2 regions of the Gordonia sp. (in: high G+C Gram-positive bacteria) genome follow, and region 1 is predicted to be linked to the other one. Evidence: riboswitches for the same ligand, from Rfam matches in the RefSeq annotation. Region 1 holds a riboswitch; the other holds the start of a gene.
What was found. Region 1 has a riboswitch for cyclic di-AMP ahead of ACTIMF_RS02710 (C40 family peptidase). Riboswitches for the same ligand answer to the same signal wherever they lie in the genome.
Positions count from the first base shown of each region.

Region 1 (7,618 bases):
GGCACACGCCTGGGAGGTGCGCGACCAGCGGATCGGGGAGTCCGACCGCGGACCGTTCGCCGGGGCACCAGTGGTGGTCTGCCCGTTTGAGTTTCTGTGTGCAACTGCGCAAGCCAGCCGCCGCACTGATGACATCCGCGACGTCGGTGGCCGTCGCACGACTGTGGACCGGTCCGATGGAGTCTGGTGCAGGCGTCCGGCTGACGGACAGTCGAGGGAACCGCTCTCGGCTCAGATTGATCCACCAGCCGCGGTGCGGGTTACGCGAACGACGGTTGTAGGAGGGTTTGTGCGCGGCGAGCAGAGTCAGTTCCCGTACTCCGGCTTCCAGATCGTGGGCGCACTCCACGTGGTCGACTCGTTCGGCCAGGGACACCATCTCGCCGATACGGGCGCGCGTGTCGCCGCCCGAGAAGTAGGACGAGACGCGGCGCCGGAGGTCGACGGCCGTGCCCACATAGAGGACTTCCTCTCCCGGACCGCGAAATAAGTAGACGCCCGGACGCCGCGGCAGGCCGGAGGCCATCGAACGCTTCGCCCGCATCGCCGGAGTCGCCCGCGGCAAGTATTCGGTGAGATCCCGATAGGTGTGCACTCCACGGTTCCCGACACGTTCGAGGAGTCTGTGGAACACGTCGACGGTCGCCCGCGCGTCGTCGAGCGCGCGGTGGGTCGGACGCACCGAGACGTCGAACAGGTCGGCCAATGCCGACAGCTTGACGCTCGGCGCCTCCTCTCTGGTGAGGATGCGTCGCGCCATCGCAACTGTGCACAGCGATGTGGTGAACGGCCAGGGGAGATTCATCCGGGCCGCGGCCTTACGGAGAAATGCGGTGTCGAAGCGCGCGTTGTGTGCAACGAGGATCGAGCCGCGCGCGAATTCGGCGAAAGCGGGCAGCACCTGCTCGATAGGTGGTGCGTCGTACGTCATCGCGGTGGTGATGCCGGTGAGGGCGACGATCTGCGGCGGGATGTCCCGGCCGGGGTCGACGAGTGTCGCGAACTCCCCGAGGACTTCGCCGCCCCGGATCTTGACCGCACCGATCTCGGTTATCGCATCGGCGTCGGAACTCCCGCCCGTGGTCTCCAGGTCGACGACAACGAGCGTCGTCTCGAACAACGAGCGCTCGGCGAACTCGTCGTCGTCGAGATCAGCGAACGACAGCTGTCCTTGCGTCATGGTCTGCACCGTAGGCCCGACCTCCGACAAACGCCTCTGGCGACGGTGCCGGGACTGATCGCACTGACTCTCGATCACACGGGACGGCCCGATTCGTTCGATGCCGGATTGTCAGAGGGCGCTCGTAGTCTGCACCCGAGGTTGAGATAAACGGCCTTGCCGCGACACGCCGACCATCGGCCAGACTCGCGGGATCGTGCCAACGAGCATCAAATGAGAGGCGGATCACAATGCGAATCGACTGCGCGAGCTGTCCCGGGCGGAACCGTAAGTGCGACGGATGCATGATGCAGGTGTTATTCAACCCTGTCACCAGCGGGTATGGCGCATCGTCTGACGAATTGGATATCGCGGATGCCGTTGATGTGTTCGTCGACACGGGGATGATTTCCGACGAAACGGCACTCGATGCCTTAGCCGGTGTCACTGCAGGTCACGCCGGATTCCGCCCGGATCAGCGCGACTGGCTGCGCGCGGTCTGACACGACGCAGTGTCGCAATCGGGCCGAGGCTGGTGGACATCGGCGTCGGGGTTTCGTAATCTTTTCGAGACTTTCCACTCAGGGTGATCCCCCAGCATAGGGAGACCGTCCGGAGAGTCACCGCCTAATCGCCTTCACCCTCCGGAGGCGAACCGGGGAACCACTTCTTTCGAGGGCGTGTGAGAACGCGCCGGCGAATCGGGGTGAATCGCGGCCTCAGGTAGCCAGTCCTGGGAACGCGTAGGGCCATTTCTTCCGGCCCGAACCCGACAGCTAACCCGGTCGGCGGTCAGGGAGACAACAAGGAGTTCAGAAGTTCAGTGGCTAAACACCGTTTGGACAAGCCCGGCACTGGCCGTAAAGCTGCAACGACTGCGGTAGTCGCGGGCTCGATCGCCATCGGCGGATCGCTCGCACTCGCAGCAGGCCCCGCGGACGCAGCGCCCGTGAAGGTCCCCGGCATCGGCAATTTCGATGTCCCGGACAACCTTCTGCCGAAGGCGCCGAAGTTCGACCCTCAGGGTCCGATCGGCACCCCGCAGCAGGTTCGCGCCAAGAAGGCGTTGCACTACGCAGAGTCGAAGATCGGCTCGCCGTACGTGTACGGAGCTTCCGGCCCCAGCTCATTCGACTGCTCCGGCCTCACCTCGTGGGCGTACCGACAGGCAGGCAAGACCATCCCCCGTGACAGCTACGGCCAGATGGGCGGCGGCAAGTCGATCTCGTCGATCGCAGCTGCACGTCCCGGCGACATCCTGGTGTTCAACGGCGGCGGCCACGTCGGTCTTTACGCGGGCAACGGTATGTTCGTTCACGCGTCGACCGAAGGCGTGCCCGTCAAGCGCGACAAGGTCAAGAACTGGAGCGTGACGAGCATCCGCCGTTACTGAGCGTTCTCTCGTCTGTTGTGAAATCTTGAGAACCGGGCGGGTCATGCGCGATACGCGTGTGGCCCGCCCGTTCGGCATTGAAGGAATATGTGGTGGACAAGACGAATCGAAGCGCCAGAAGGCGAGCGACCTGTGCGGTCGTCGTCGGCACCGTAGTGACTGCGGCCATGTCGGTGCTGCCTCTCACGCCTGCGGCGTCAGCGGAGCCGAGGAGCGGTGCGAGCCAGATCTTGTCTCACTACCGGGAACTCTCCCGTGACGCGGAGAAGACCACCGAGGCCATGAATAAGGCGCAGCACGATTATGACGTGCAGCGCAAGATCGTCGTCACCGCGCGTCGCGCGTCGGCGAAGGCCACGACGCAGCTCGACTCGATGAACAAGCAGATGGCGGAAGCCCAAGAGAAGGTAGACGCCCTCGCCCGAGCGAGTTACCGGGGCGCTCGCGTCAACCGGCTGTACGCGGTGCTGGTCAGCGACTCGCCGCAAGGGCTTCTGGACAACATGTCGGGACTGGAAGTCATGTCGCGTCAGTCGGCTGCCGACCTGAAGTCGATCGCCGCGACCGCCCGTAAGACGCGTGAGGCGAAGGCGAACGCCGACAAGTCTGCGCGTGAGGCGAGTGACGCCGTCGCCGTCGCCGAGAAGCAGCGCGGACGACTTCAGGGTAAACAGTCGGACCTTCAGCTCGAAGCCGTTCGGATCCGCGCGGTCTACAAATCACTGACCGGCAAGCAACTCGCCGCGCTCCGCGGCCCCAAGTACAAGTTCGACGCGAGCGCCGTCGCCAAGGGGACCTCACCCGCACTCGTGGCTGTCCAGGCTGCGATCTCGCGGATCGGCGACCCGTACGTGTGGGGCGCGACAGGACCGAATCAGTTCGATTGCTCCGGCCTGATGCTGTGGGCGTACAAGCAGGCGAACAAGGGCATTCCGCGAACCAGTGAGGCACAGCTCGCGGGCGGCAAGCCCGTCGAGCGCGACGACCTCAAACCCGGCGATCTCGTCATCTACTATCCGGACGCCACGCACGTGGGCATGTACGTCGGCGACGGCTTCGTGGTCCATGCGGCGACGTTCGGCGTGCCGGTCGCCGTCGTCCCGATCGACAAGGCAGGCCCGTACAACTCAGCGCGACGGTACTGAGTGAGGGACGTTCGCGTTCGGGCCGCCGTCGCGGTCCTCGTCGTCGTGACGGCGGCCTGCACGGCGGCCGCCTGTTCAGAATCGACGGATGATCGCTCGTCCACCGCTCCGGTGAGTGCGTCGCGCACACCGCTCAACCCGTTCGAACAGCAGCGGACCGACGGTGTGGCGGCACTCCTCGACGAACTCTCCTCGGTGATCCGCACCGGAGACAAAGACGGTGTTGACGCTCTCGTCGACCGCGCCGCACCGCGCCGGATCGACGACCGACTCCACACGATGGCGGACGCGTTCGCTCGTGGCTCCGACCGCGGCCGTCGGGGAGGCCCGCTCGCCGCGACATCGTTCACCTACCGCGTCGCGCCGAGTAGCGGAGCCGAATGGCAGCTGGCCCCCACGGTGGCGACCAAGGTCGACGAGGCCGGCGCGACGGACACCTGGGTGACCCCGGTGGAGCTCACGTACGCGCTCGGTGGGGCGGCGGTGCCGGGCGTCGCCGAACCCGAGGTGACTCTCAGCGAGACCATGGCGTTCGCGCGGTACGGCGACGAATGGAAGTTACTCGGCGACGCTTCCGTCGCACTGGATCCTCGGCCGACGACCACCGGACCCGATGCGCCGGTCGAGATCGGCCCCTGGGAGTTCGGCGGGCTCGCTGCGACAGACGTCCGCACCGCCGGTGGCTCGTCGACGATCCTGTCGTACCCCACGACCGACAAGGTGGTGGAACGCGCGCGGAAGATCATGCCAGGGGCCGTCGCCGCCGTCAGCAAGTTCTGGGGCGACGACTGGCCGCAGCGGGCTGCGGTGATCGCGACCGGCGATCAGGCCGAGTTCGCGGGTTTGACCCGCACGGCGGCTCGCGACACCGGGGTGGCAGCGGCGGCGACCGTGTTCTCGCGTATCGACGAGCGTGCGAAGCAGGTGGTCGGCCAGCGCATCGTACTGTCTCCCAATGCGGCGGACCTGTCCGAGCCCGCGCTGGCGGTCGTTCTCCGGCACGAACTCATGCATGTCGCGACGCGACTGTCCACACCCGAGATCGCCCCGATGTGGTTGACCGAAGGCGTCCCCGAATATGTGGGCCGGAAAGGCACGTACCGCGAGTTCGTGGACGCCGCACCGGATCTCGCGGTCGAGGTCGCAGCGAATCGGCTCCCGAAGTCGTTGCCGGTCGACTCTGATTTCGCCGTCGACAGCGACGCCGCTCGCGTTGCATACCAGAGCGCATGGTCGTTTGCGGCGTTCGTCTCGGATAAGTACGGCGAGCCCGTGTTGAAGAACATGTACCGGAAGATGACCGCCAGCGGTGACACGCCAGCAATGGACGCTGCGATGAAGAACGCGGTGGGCCACGACAAGAATGCGTTGGTGAAGCAATGGCAGAAATGGTTACGCGTACAAGTTCGATGATGCGGACGACACTGCTGGTCACAAACGATTTCCCGCCACGCGCAGGCGGGATCCAGTCGTACCTGGAGAACCTGCTCCGATTCGTGCCACCGGAGAACGTCATCGTCTACGCGCCCAAATGGAAGGGATCGGACGCGTACGACGCGGCAGCGCCCTACCGAATCGTCCGCCACCGGACGTCGCTGATGCTGCCGACCCCGTTCGTCGCCCGCCGTGCCGCACGCCTGGTTCGTGAGAACGACGTCCACACCGTCTGGTTCGGTGCGGCCGCACCGCTCGCCGTGCTCGGGCCGCGGCTGCGGAAAGCGGGCGCCAGACACATCGTCGCGAGCACCCACGGGCACGAGGTCGGTTGGTCGATGCTGCCCGGTGCACGGCAGGTGCTGCGGCACATCGGCAAGCACACCGACGTCGTGACGTACGTCAGCAGTTATACGCGCGGTCGTTTCGCTGCCGCATTCGGCCGTGACGCTGCGCTCGAGTACGTGCCGTGCGGTGTCGACACGGACCGGTTCGCCCCCGATGCTGCCGGCCGCGCCGAACTGCGTGAACGGTACGGACTCGGCGACGCACCCGTCGTGCTGTGTCTGTCCCGGTTGGTCCCGCGTAAAGGCCAGGACATATTGATCCAGGCCTGGTCGTCGGTCCTGCGCGAAGTGCCTGACGCTCGATTAGTGATCGTCGGAGGCGGACCGTACGGCGATCGGCTCCATGAGTTGGCCGCCAAGACCGGGGTCACCGACACCGTGCTCTTCACCGGATCGGTACCCGGGGACGAACTCCCGACACACCACGCGATGGCCGACGTCTTCGCGATGCCGACCCGTACGCGGGGTGGCGGCCTCGACGTCGAAGGCTTGGGCATCGTCTTCCTCGAAGCGTCTGCGAGCGGCGTGCCGGTCGTCGCAGGTGACTCCGGGGGAGCCCCAGAGACGGTCCGCGAGGGCGTCACGGGGACCGTCGTCGACGGGCGTGACCGTGCGCAGGTCGCAGAGGCGGTCATCGCGATCCTGCGCGACCCCGACCTGGCTGCGGACATGGGCGCCCGTGGTCGGGAGTGGATCGTCGGCAACTGGCAGTGGGGTCAGCAGGCCGCCCGCCTCATGCGTCTCCTGTAGCCGACGCTTGCCGCCGAGCGAAGTCGAGGCCCTTGTGCGGCAAGAATCTCGACCTCGCTCGACTTGCAGGCAGAAATGCTCGATCGGAGCATGAGCGCTACTTCGTGTACAGCGCTTCGATGTGGTCGGCGAAATTCTCGGCGACGACGTTGCGCTTGACCTTCAGCGTCGGTGTGAGCTCGCCGGTCTCCTCGGTGAAGTCGCTCGGCAGGATCCGGAACTTCTTGATCGCCTCGGCGTGGGAGACCGACTGATTGGCTTGATCGACGGCGGACTGGACCTCCGAGACGAGGTCCGCGTCGTTCGCCAGATCTTCGACAGAGGCGCCTGCGTCCTTGCCGTTACGCGACTTCCAGGTCTCGAAGGCCTCCGGATCGATGGTGATGAGCGATGCGATGAACGGCTTCTGATCGCCGACGATCATCGCCTGCGACACCAGGGGGTTCGTGCGCATGATGTCCTCCATCGGCGCAGGCGACACGTTCTTGCCGCCTGCTGTGACGATGAGTTCCTTCTTACGGCCGGTGATCGACAGGTAGCCGTCGGCGTCGAGGTCGCCGAGGTCACCGGTGTGGAACCAGCCGTCGGTGAGAGCAGCTTCCGTCGCCTCGTCGTTGTGCCAGTATCCGGCGAACACGACCTCGCCGGACAGCATGACCTCGCCGTCGTCGGCGATGCGGACCGCGTTGCCCGGAAGCGGACGGCCGACGGTGCCCACGCGCACCTCGTTCGGGGTGTTCACACAGATCGCGGCAGTCGTCTCGGTGAGGCCGTAACCCTCGTAGACGGGGATGCCGACGCCGTTGAAGAAGTGGCCGAGGTGCGGACCGAGCGGTGCTCCGCCGGAGATGGCGAGTTCGCAGTCACCGCCGAGGGCGGCACGAAGCTTCCCGTACACGAGCTTGTCGAACAGTGCGTGCTTGCCGCGCAGGACGAGACCGGGGTTCGAGCCGGCCTTGGAGTACTCGACGGCGGTGTCGGCCGCGAGGTCGAAGATCTTTCCTTTACCCGAGTCGTGAGCGCTCTGGCGCGCCGAGTTGAAGACCTTCTCGAACACGCGTGGAACCGAGAGGATCAGTGACGGCTGGAACTGCGCGAAGATCGGCAGCAGATCCTTCGTGTTGTTGGTGTAGCCGACCTCGACGCCTGCTTCGAGAGCCACCAGGTTGATGGCGCGAGCGAGCACGTGGGCCATCGGCAAGAACAGGAGCAGGCGGCGCTCCGGGCGAAGGAGCGTGCCCATTGAGGATTCGAGGACGCCGCTGATCTCGCCGAGCATGTTGGCGTGGGTGAGCATGCAGCCCTTCGGGCGCCCGGTAGTGCCCGAGGTGTAGATGAGGGTTGCTGGATCGGCAGCCGTCAGGTGGCGACGTCGTTCGTCGAGTTGCTC
Region 1 covers NZ_JBQEDL010000003.1:131,845-139,462, forward strand. Annotated here, with positions in the region: gene ACTIMF_RS02700 (DEDD exonuclease domain-containing protein) at 1-1,180, opposite strand, end outside; gene ACTIMF_RS02705 (hypothetical protein) at 1,465-1,662, shown strand; cyclic di-AMP (ydaO/yuaA leader) riboswitch at 1,774-1,964, shown strand; gene ACTIMF_RS02710 (C40 family peptidase) at 1,983-2,552, shown strand; gene ACTIMF_RS02715 (NlpC/P60 family protein) at 2,720-3,697, shown strand; gene ACTIMF_RS02720 (peptidase MA family metallohydrolase) at 3,698-5,110, shown strand; gene ACTIMF_RS02725 (glycosyltransferase family 4 protein) at 5,110-6,228, shown strand; gene ACTIMF_RS02730 (AMP-dependent synthetase/ligase) at 6,326-7,618, opposite strand, start outside.

Region 2 (7,618 bases), on a different contig from region 1:
GATCGCGCCGTTCGCCTTCATCGCACCGCTCATCGGGCCGATCCTGGACCGGCTGCAGCACGGTCGGCGGATCGCGATGGCGGCGACGTTCGCGTTGCGCGTGGTGCTCGGCATGCTGATCATCGTCAACTCGTCGTGGGACTCGGACACGATGCAGCTCGAGTACAAGCCGTGGGTGCTGTACCCGTGTGCGCTCGGCCTGATGGTGCTGTCCAAATCGTTCGGCGTGCTCAAGTCGGCGGTCGCTCCTCGCGTGCTGCCGCCGTCGATCGACCTGGTCCGAGTCAACTCACGCCTGACCGTGTTCGGCCTGGTGGCCGGCACGATGGTCGGCGGTGCGATCGCCGCGGCACTGGAGTTCATCCTCGGCAAGGCCTTCCCGTTCCACGTTCCCGGCGCGATGATCTGGCTGTGTCTGGTCGCTGCGGCCGGCGCCTTCTTCTGCATGAAGATCCCCGCCTGGGTCGAAGTGACCGAGGGCGAGGTCCCGACCACCCTGACCTACCGCGGCGATCCGTCCGCCGAGGAGACAACGCCGTCGAAGGGCGCGAGCTTCTCTCGCGAACTCGCAGCCAAGATGCGACAGCCGCTCGGCCGGACCGTGATCGTCGGGTTGTGGGGCAATGGCACGATCCGCATCCTGACCGGGTTCCTCACTCTGTACATAGCGTTCTACGCGAAGGCCCAGCCCGACACCACGGGCTGGCAACAGATGCTGATGCTCGGCGCCGTCGGCGCGGCCGCGGGTGTCGGCAACTTCCTCGGCAACGGTGTCGGCACGCGCCTGGAGCTCAAGAGCCCGACCCGGATCGTCATCCTGGCGACGGCAGCCACCTTCGTCGCATGCGTGCTGGCCGCGGTCTTCGGATCACTGATCCTGGTCGTCGTCGCAGGCTTCACCGGATCGGCGACGAGCGCGATCGCGAAGGTCTGCATGGACTCGTCGATCCAAGACGACCTGCCTGACGAGTCGCGGGCCTCTGCCTTCGGTCGTTCGGAGACCGTGCTGCAATTGTGCTGGGTGCTCGGTGCCAGCCTCGGCGTGATCTTGCCGACCGACATCTGGATCGGCTTCACGGTCGTGTCCGTCCTCGTCGGTGTAGGTTTCGTCCAGACCCTGCTGACCAGTCGCGGTTCGACGCTGGTGCCCGGCATCGGCGGCCGACGTCCCGACCATGCGGCCCCGACCGTCCCGTTCGCAGCCCCGGGATCGCCGACGCCGCCCAGCGCCGCGCCGACCCGCCGCACCGTCCGTTGAGTCGGCCCAGCCCGCCGCAAGAACAGAAGGATTCCTCGTGCTTCATTCCGGAGACAAGAAGGTGCTGGCGAAACTCGCTGCGGTGCTCGCCGTGGTGGTCGTCGCCATCGCCGCCGTCACCACCGTCCTGGTGACGACCGCCGACGACACCGACTCGGCGCCGACGGTGTCGATACAGGCGGGTGAGGATCTGGTACGCGCCGACCCCAGTTACTGGTGCGCCGTCGACATGACCGACTGCCGTCCGACGGATCCGCGGCGGGTACAGACGCTCCCGGTGAACGTGGTGCGCGCACCCGCGCCGATCGGCAGCTCTGTCCTGGTGTCGGTGCCCCAAGAGGTCGCCGAAGGACCGTGGATGGCGATCACTCAGTATGCGACGCCGCGCGGTGTGTACCGCGTCATCGACGTCGAACCCTCGGAGAGCACCTACACCAAGAAGTTCCACAGCAGGCCCGACGCCGTACTGCTCGGCGTCGAGGTGTGGTCGGTCTCGACCGTCCTGCAGAACGCTCCAGACGGCATCGAGTCGCTCGACGGATCGATCCTGATGCGCGGCACATACACGATCGACACGGTTCCGGACGACTTCCGAGTCCCGAACTCCACCGAACTACCCGACCGCCGCAGCTGACTCACTGCGCGGCGCCACCTGCTCAGACGTATTCAGCGGTCCAGTTCGCGGGTCACTCCTCGGACCACTTCGGAGATGCGCTGCGAGGTCTTGCGGTCGGGGTACCGGCCGTTTCGAAGACCCGGCTGCACCGTGCCCTCGAGCAGGGTGATCAGATCGGCGACCAGCCCGTGCAATTCGTCCGGGCTCATCCGCTTGGTATCCGGGCGCTTGTCGCGTCGGGCATCGCGATTGTTCTTGACGACGCTCGGCGCAGGCTCGAGCACAGTCACGCGCAGCGCTTGGGGGCCGCGTCGGCCCGCGGCCATGTCGAACTCGACCCGCTGTCCGGCCTTCAGCTCAGGGGCGTCGTCGCCGAGCGCCGACGCACGGACGTACACGTCCTCGCCCTCGTCCTGGGACAGGAATCCGAAGCCCTTGTCGGCGTCGTACCACTTCACTCGGCCGCTTGGCACAGCACTCACCCTCAACTGGTTAATCTGCCTAAAGAATCACGTAAGCGCCCGACGTAGCCGCTGGCAGTACGACTCGAGGCGCGTGGTGTCCGATTCTACCGCCTGGATTACCGTGGACTGCATGCAGACCCAGAAGTCCTCCCGCCTGTTGGCGACGGCCGTGGTGCTGTTCGCCATCGGAATGATCGCGTCGATCGCACTCCTGGTTCCCGCAGTCCGCGACAGCAACCAGGCGATCGTGGTGACGGTGTATCTGCTCGCACTGTGCGCACCGCTCGGTTTCGTCCTCGGACTGGTGTTCGCCCTGATGTCAGGCAGGCGCAGCCGGTGACGGGCGCCTCGCCGCTCGCCCCGGTCTCCGCGGCAGGCGCCTTGAAGCGGGCCTACAGCTGTTTCCCGACCGGTGTGGTCGCCGTGTGCCGTCGGACCTCCGACGGCGACGTGGGGATGTCCGCGAGCGCGTTCACCACCGTGTCCCTCGACCCGCCCCTGGTATCGGTGTGCGTGCGTGACGGATCGTCGACGTGGCCGCGGTTGGCGACTGCCGACCGCCTCGGTGTCAGCGTCTTCGCGTCGCACCAGGGCGAAGCGTGCCGTCGCCTGGCGGGCCCGCCGGAGTCACGATTCGATGACGTCCACCGATGGTCGACGGACTCGGGCGCACTGTTCGTCTCGGGCTCGGCGGCCCATCTGGAGTGCTCCGTAGAGCAGGAGGTGCCTGCGGGCGACCATCATGTGGTACTCCTCCGGATCCATGCTCTACGCAGCGATCCGAGCGTCGATCCGCTCGTGTTCCACGCGTCGACATTCCGCGCATTGGAGGCGCGGCGTGAACAATCCTGAGCAGACAGCGTGGTCCGCGTCTCAAATCCGACGTGATACTTATCACATAACAGTGCGATAACGAACCGGACACGGACCGGGTATCAGTGGCGTGAACTGCACAGACGTGATGCCGCGTCCGAAATGCGCGAATCGAGTCCAGAAATTCACCGCGCGCAAGACCGTGAAATCGACGCCTACTGACCCGTATTGTTCAGGGCGGTCATCCACCAGGTGATCGACCCCGAACCAGATAACTCTTTCTGCCGCGCCAAACCTCGCTCCGCTGAAAGAGAACGCATGACAGGACTTTCAGGAGCGAGGACGGGGGACCCACCATCTCCCTGTGAGACCCGGCGGACGAGCAATCGACCGCCTTGGGGTTAAGTTCCCGGGTATCGGCCACCAGCCGGCCCCGGCGACCGGGCACCTCTCGCCCGAACCCGACAGCTCACCTCGTAGGCGCGTGGAGAGAGGAAAAAACACATGTCCGGACGTCACGCCAAGCAGACGACCAATACCAAGACCTTCGCCAAGGTCGCCGCGACCTCCGTCGTACTCGGCGGCATCGGCGGCGGCGCAGCCCTTCTCGGCGCCGGCCAGGCATCCGCCGCGACCGATTCCGAGTGGAACCAGGTCGCACAGTGCGAGTCGGGCGGCAACTGGTCCATCAACACCGGCAACGGCTACCACGGCGGGCTGCAGTTCAGCCCGAGCACCTGGGCTGCCAACGGCGGCACCCAGTACGCTCCGACCGCCGACCAGGCCACCCGTGACCAGCAGATCGCCATCGGCGAGCGCGTCCTGGCGTCGCAGGGCGCGGGCGCATGGCCTGTCTGCGGCGGCGTCCTCTCGGGCCCGAGCCAGCGCACCGCGCCCGCTCCCGAGCAGGCCCCCGAGGCCCCGAGCCAGGAGAACGGCTCGGACAACGGGTCGAGCGAGGCTAAGACCAGCGACGACGTCAAGGGCCAGGTCGACAAGAGCCTCGACAAGGCCAACGTCAGCCCCGAGGTCCGCAAGGCCTGGAAGGCTGCCAAGGACAGCGGCTACGACCTGACCCCGGACCAGGTCAAGCTGTTCAACCAGAACAAGCACCTGCTGCCTTCCTAAGCAGAGCGCTCAAGTAGCCCCGACTTCTCCAAGTCGGGGCTACTTTTTGCTTCATCACGCCGGGCTGGAGCCGCGGCGAGCAAGGGACACGACAGCACACGCCAGGCCCCACTCCGACGAGCAGGGCCTGGCGTGTGAGTCTTCGCTAGAAGCGGATCAACGGTTGACGACGGTCTTCGCGTGCACGTACGGAAGGTCGTCGACCGGCAGCGGGAACTCCGTGTCACCGAACGGCGAGAGAGCGCCCGACACGTGTGTGAGGAACTCGGTCACGGCGTGCTCGTCGCCGATCTCCTGGGGCCAGCCGTTGTCCACGTATCCATTCTTCTTAGCCACGGCGTTCATTCTGCCATGAGCGCACCGCACAGGCCTACGCACCCGGCGCATCGGGCAGCGGCCCACGGGGAACCGGTCGGTAAGGTGGGTCGAATGAGTCCGGACCACCCGTCGCGCACATGCGCCGATGAGCTGGCGAGTCGGTCGGACGAACGACTCGCCGAACTCCTGGTCCGTCGGCCCGATCTCGCGTCGCCGCCACCGCGGGGAACCGGAGTCCTCGCACAGCGTTCCCTCGCCGCCGCGTCCATCTCGTTGGCCGGTGAGGATCTCGATGTCCTCGCCGTCGCCGTCGTCGAAGCCTTCCTCGACATCGCAGACGATCTGCGGCACCACGATGGGCTGCTCGGGCCCGTGAGTCGCGACGAGATCGTGACCAAGCTGGGTCGACGCGCCCGCCGATCCGACATCGACGCGCGACTCGCCGTCCTCGCCGACCGCGCCCTGATCTGGCCGAGCGGGTCGTCGAAAGGCAAAAAGGCGACGAGCTGGATGGCAGGCAGCCACCTGCCTTCGACACTGCCGTGGACGACCCCGCACCTGATCACCCCGATCGCCGCCCTGGATCCGGAGGAGATCTCCAGTCGGATCGACGGCCTCGACGACCGACCGCGTGAACTCCTCGCCACGCTCGCCAACGGCCACGCCCTCGGGCGGTCACGCGACGCGGCGGCCGACGCCGACCCGACAGCTCCCGTCCCCCGCCTCATCGCGTCCGACCTCTTGTCCCGGGTCGACGAGCAGACCGTCGAGCTGCCGCCGCAGGTCGGTCAGATCCTGCGCGGCGAGCCACCATTGGCGACGGCGAGCCTGAAAGCGCCCGACCTATCCGGCACACCGTCACGTTTCGACGCCACCACCGTCGACGCCGCAGGCGCAGGCGAGGCACTCGAGCTTCTGCGCCACGCGGGCGATCTACTCGACGCTCTCTCCGCGGCCCCCGCGGCCGTGCTGCGTGCAGGCGGCATCGGTGTCCGCGAACTGCGACGCCTCGCGAAGACGACCGGGCTGTCGATGACCCGCGTCGGCCTGATCGTCGAGCTCACGGCATCCGCCGGGCTGATCGACGCGGGCGTCCCCGAGTCGACGAGTGTCCTGTCCGGCGACGACGTAGTCGCTCCGACGACGTCGAGTGACACGTGGCGGCACCACGAACCCGGCCGTCGCTGGGCGCACCTGGCCGAGTGCTGGCTCGATCTGCCGCGCCGACCATGGCTGATCGGCGAGACCGACCGCGACGGCGCGATCATCGGTGCGCTGGCCGATACGGCGTTCGACCAGTCGGCATCATCGGTCCGACGCGCGATCCTGACACCGCTCACCGAGGTCGAACCGGCGATCGGGGTGAGTGTCGACGACCTGACCGCATTGCTCGGCTGGCGCCATCCTCGACAGTTGCGTCGGTTCACCACCCGTCTCGTCGGCGAGACGCTGCGCGAGGCAACCGAACTAGGACTCGTCGCGCACGGCGCGCTGACCATGGCGGGCCGCGCGTTGCTCGCCGTCGGCGAGGACGAGGACGGCCCCGACGACGGAAGCCATAGCGTCGAGAGTGATCGCGGCGACCTCGTCGAGGTGATGACCGCGGCGCTCCCCGCGCCCATCGACTACTTCCTCGTACAAGCCGACTTCACCGTCACGGTGCCCGGCCCGCTCACTGCGGAGTTGGCCGAGCGACTCGCGCTGGTCGCCGACCTCGAGTCCGGTGGCGCCGCCTCGGTGTATCGGGTCACCGAGGATGGGATCCGCCGTGCCCTGGACACCGGCCGGACGGCCGCAGAGCTGGCCGCACTGTTCACCGAGCACTCCAAGACACCGGTACCCCAATCGCTGACGTACCTGATCGACGACGTCGCCCGCAGACACGGACAGCTGCGGGTCGGTGTCGCGTCGTCGTTCGTCCGCTGCGACGACGAGGCGACGTTGACGGCCGTTCTGCGCAGCTCGGTGGCGGCCGAACTGTCCTTGCGTGCGCTGGCTCCGACTGTCGCAGTGTCGGCGGCTGCGCTGCGCGATGTGATCGACCGGCTGCGCGCCGCGGGCTTCGCGCCGGCGGGTGAGGACTCATCGGGTGCGCTGATCGATCTGCGCAGCCGCGGGGTCCGGGTGCCCGCGCGCACCCGTAGAAGGCCGTTGCCGACTCGTCGCAGACGGATCGGCCCGGGCCAGGCCGCCACCGTTGTCGGCCGTATGCGGGTCGCCGACCGCGCGGCGGGCCCGGTGTCGACTGCGGCGTCGACGAGTTCGGGCGAGACGACGTCGGCCCTCATCCAGTTGGCCTTGCAGACCGGGCGCAGGCTCCGGATCGGTTACGTCGACGCACACGGCGGCGCGAGCCGCCACGTCGTGAAGGCCCGATCGCTCGGCGCGGGGCAACTCGTCGCCGTCGAGGAGACCGGCGGCGAGGAACTGCGGTTCGCGCTGCACCGCATCACCCGCGTCGAACTCCTGTAGTCGCCCGGGCTCTCGTCGCCACCGACTCCCCGGTGTGGCCGAGAAGCCCGACGGTCTGGACAATGGACAGGTGACCGACGGACCGCTGATCGTGCAATCGGACAAGACCCTCCTGTTGGAGGTCGACCATCCCGCCGCCGCGCAGGCCCGCGCGGCGATCGCGCCGTTCGCCGAACTCGAACGCGCTCCCGAACACATCCACACCTACCGGGTCACCCCGCTGGCGTTGTGGAACGCTCGGGCGGCAGGCCACGACGCCGAGCAGGTGGTCGACGCGCTCGTCACCCATTCCCGGTTCCCGGTGCCGCAGCCACTGCTGGTCGACATCGTCGACACGATGGGCCGGTTCGGGCGTCTGCAACTGGTGAAGCATCCCGCACACGGGCTGACGCTGGTCTCGTTCGACCGGGCAGTGCTCGAGGAGATCCTCCGACACAAGAAGGTTGCTCCGATGCTCGGAGCCCGGATCGACGACGACACCGTCATCGTCCACCCGTCCGAACGCGGTCGCCTCAAGCAGATCCTGCTCAAGGTCGGTTGGCCCGCCGA
Region 2 covers NZ_JBQEDL010000049.1:10,885-18,502, reverse strand. Annotated here, with positions in the region: gene ACTIMF_RS17525 (MFS transporter) at 1-1,258, shown strand, start outside; gene ACTIMF_RS17520 (DUF2771 family protein) at 1,296-1,892, shown strand; gene ACTIMF_RS17515 (cold-shock protein) at 1,925-2,347, opposite strand; gene ACTIMF_RS17510 (hypothetical protein) at 2,469-2,678, shown strand; gene ACTIMF_RS17505 (flavin reductase family protein) at 2,675-3,190, shown strand; cyclic di-AMP (ydaO/yuaA leader) riboswitch at 3,444-3,650, shown strand; gene ACTIMF_RS17500 (transglycosylase family protein) at 3,656-4,279, shown strand; gene ACTIMF_RS17495 (hypothetical protein) at 4,436-4,624, opposite strand; gene ACTIMF_RS17490 (helicase-associated domain-containing protein) at 4,709-7,069, shown strand; gene ACTIMF_RS17485 (DNA repair helicase XPB) at 7,140-7,618, shown strand, end outside.
Region 2: it holds a riboswitch for cyclic di-AMP, as region 1 does, so the genes downstream of both, ACTIMF_RS17500 (transglycosylase family protein) here and ACTIMF_RS02710 (C40 family peptidase) in region 1, are expected to answer to the same signal.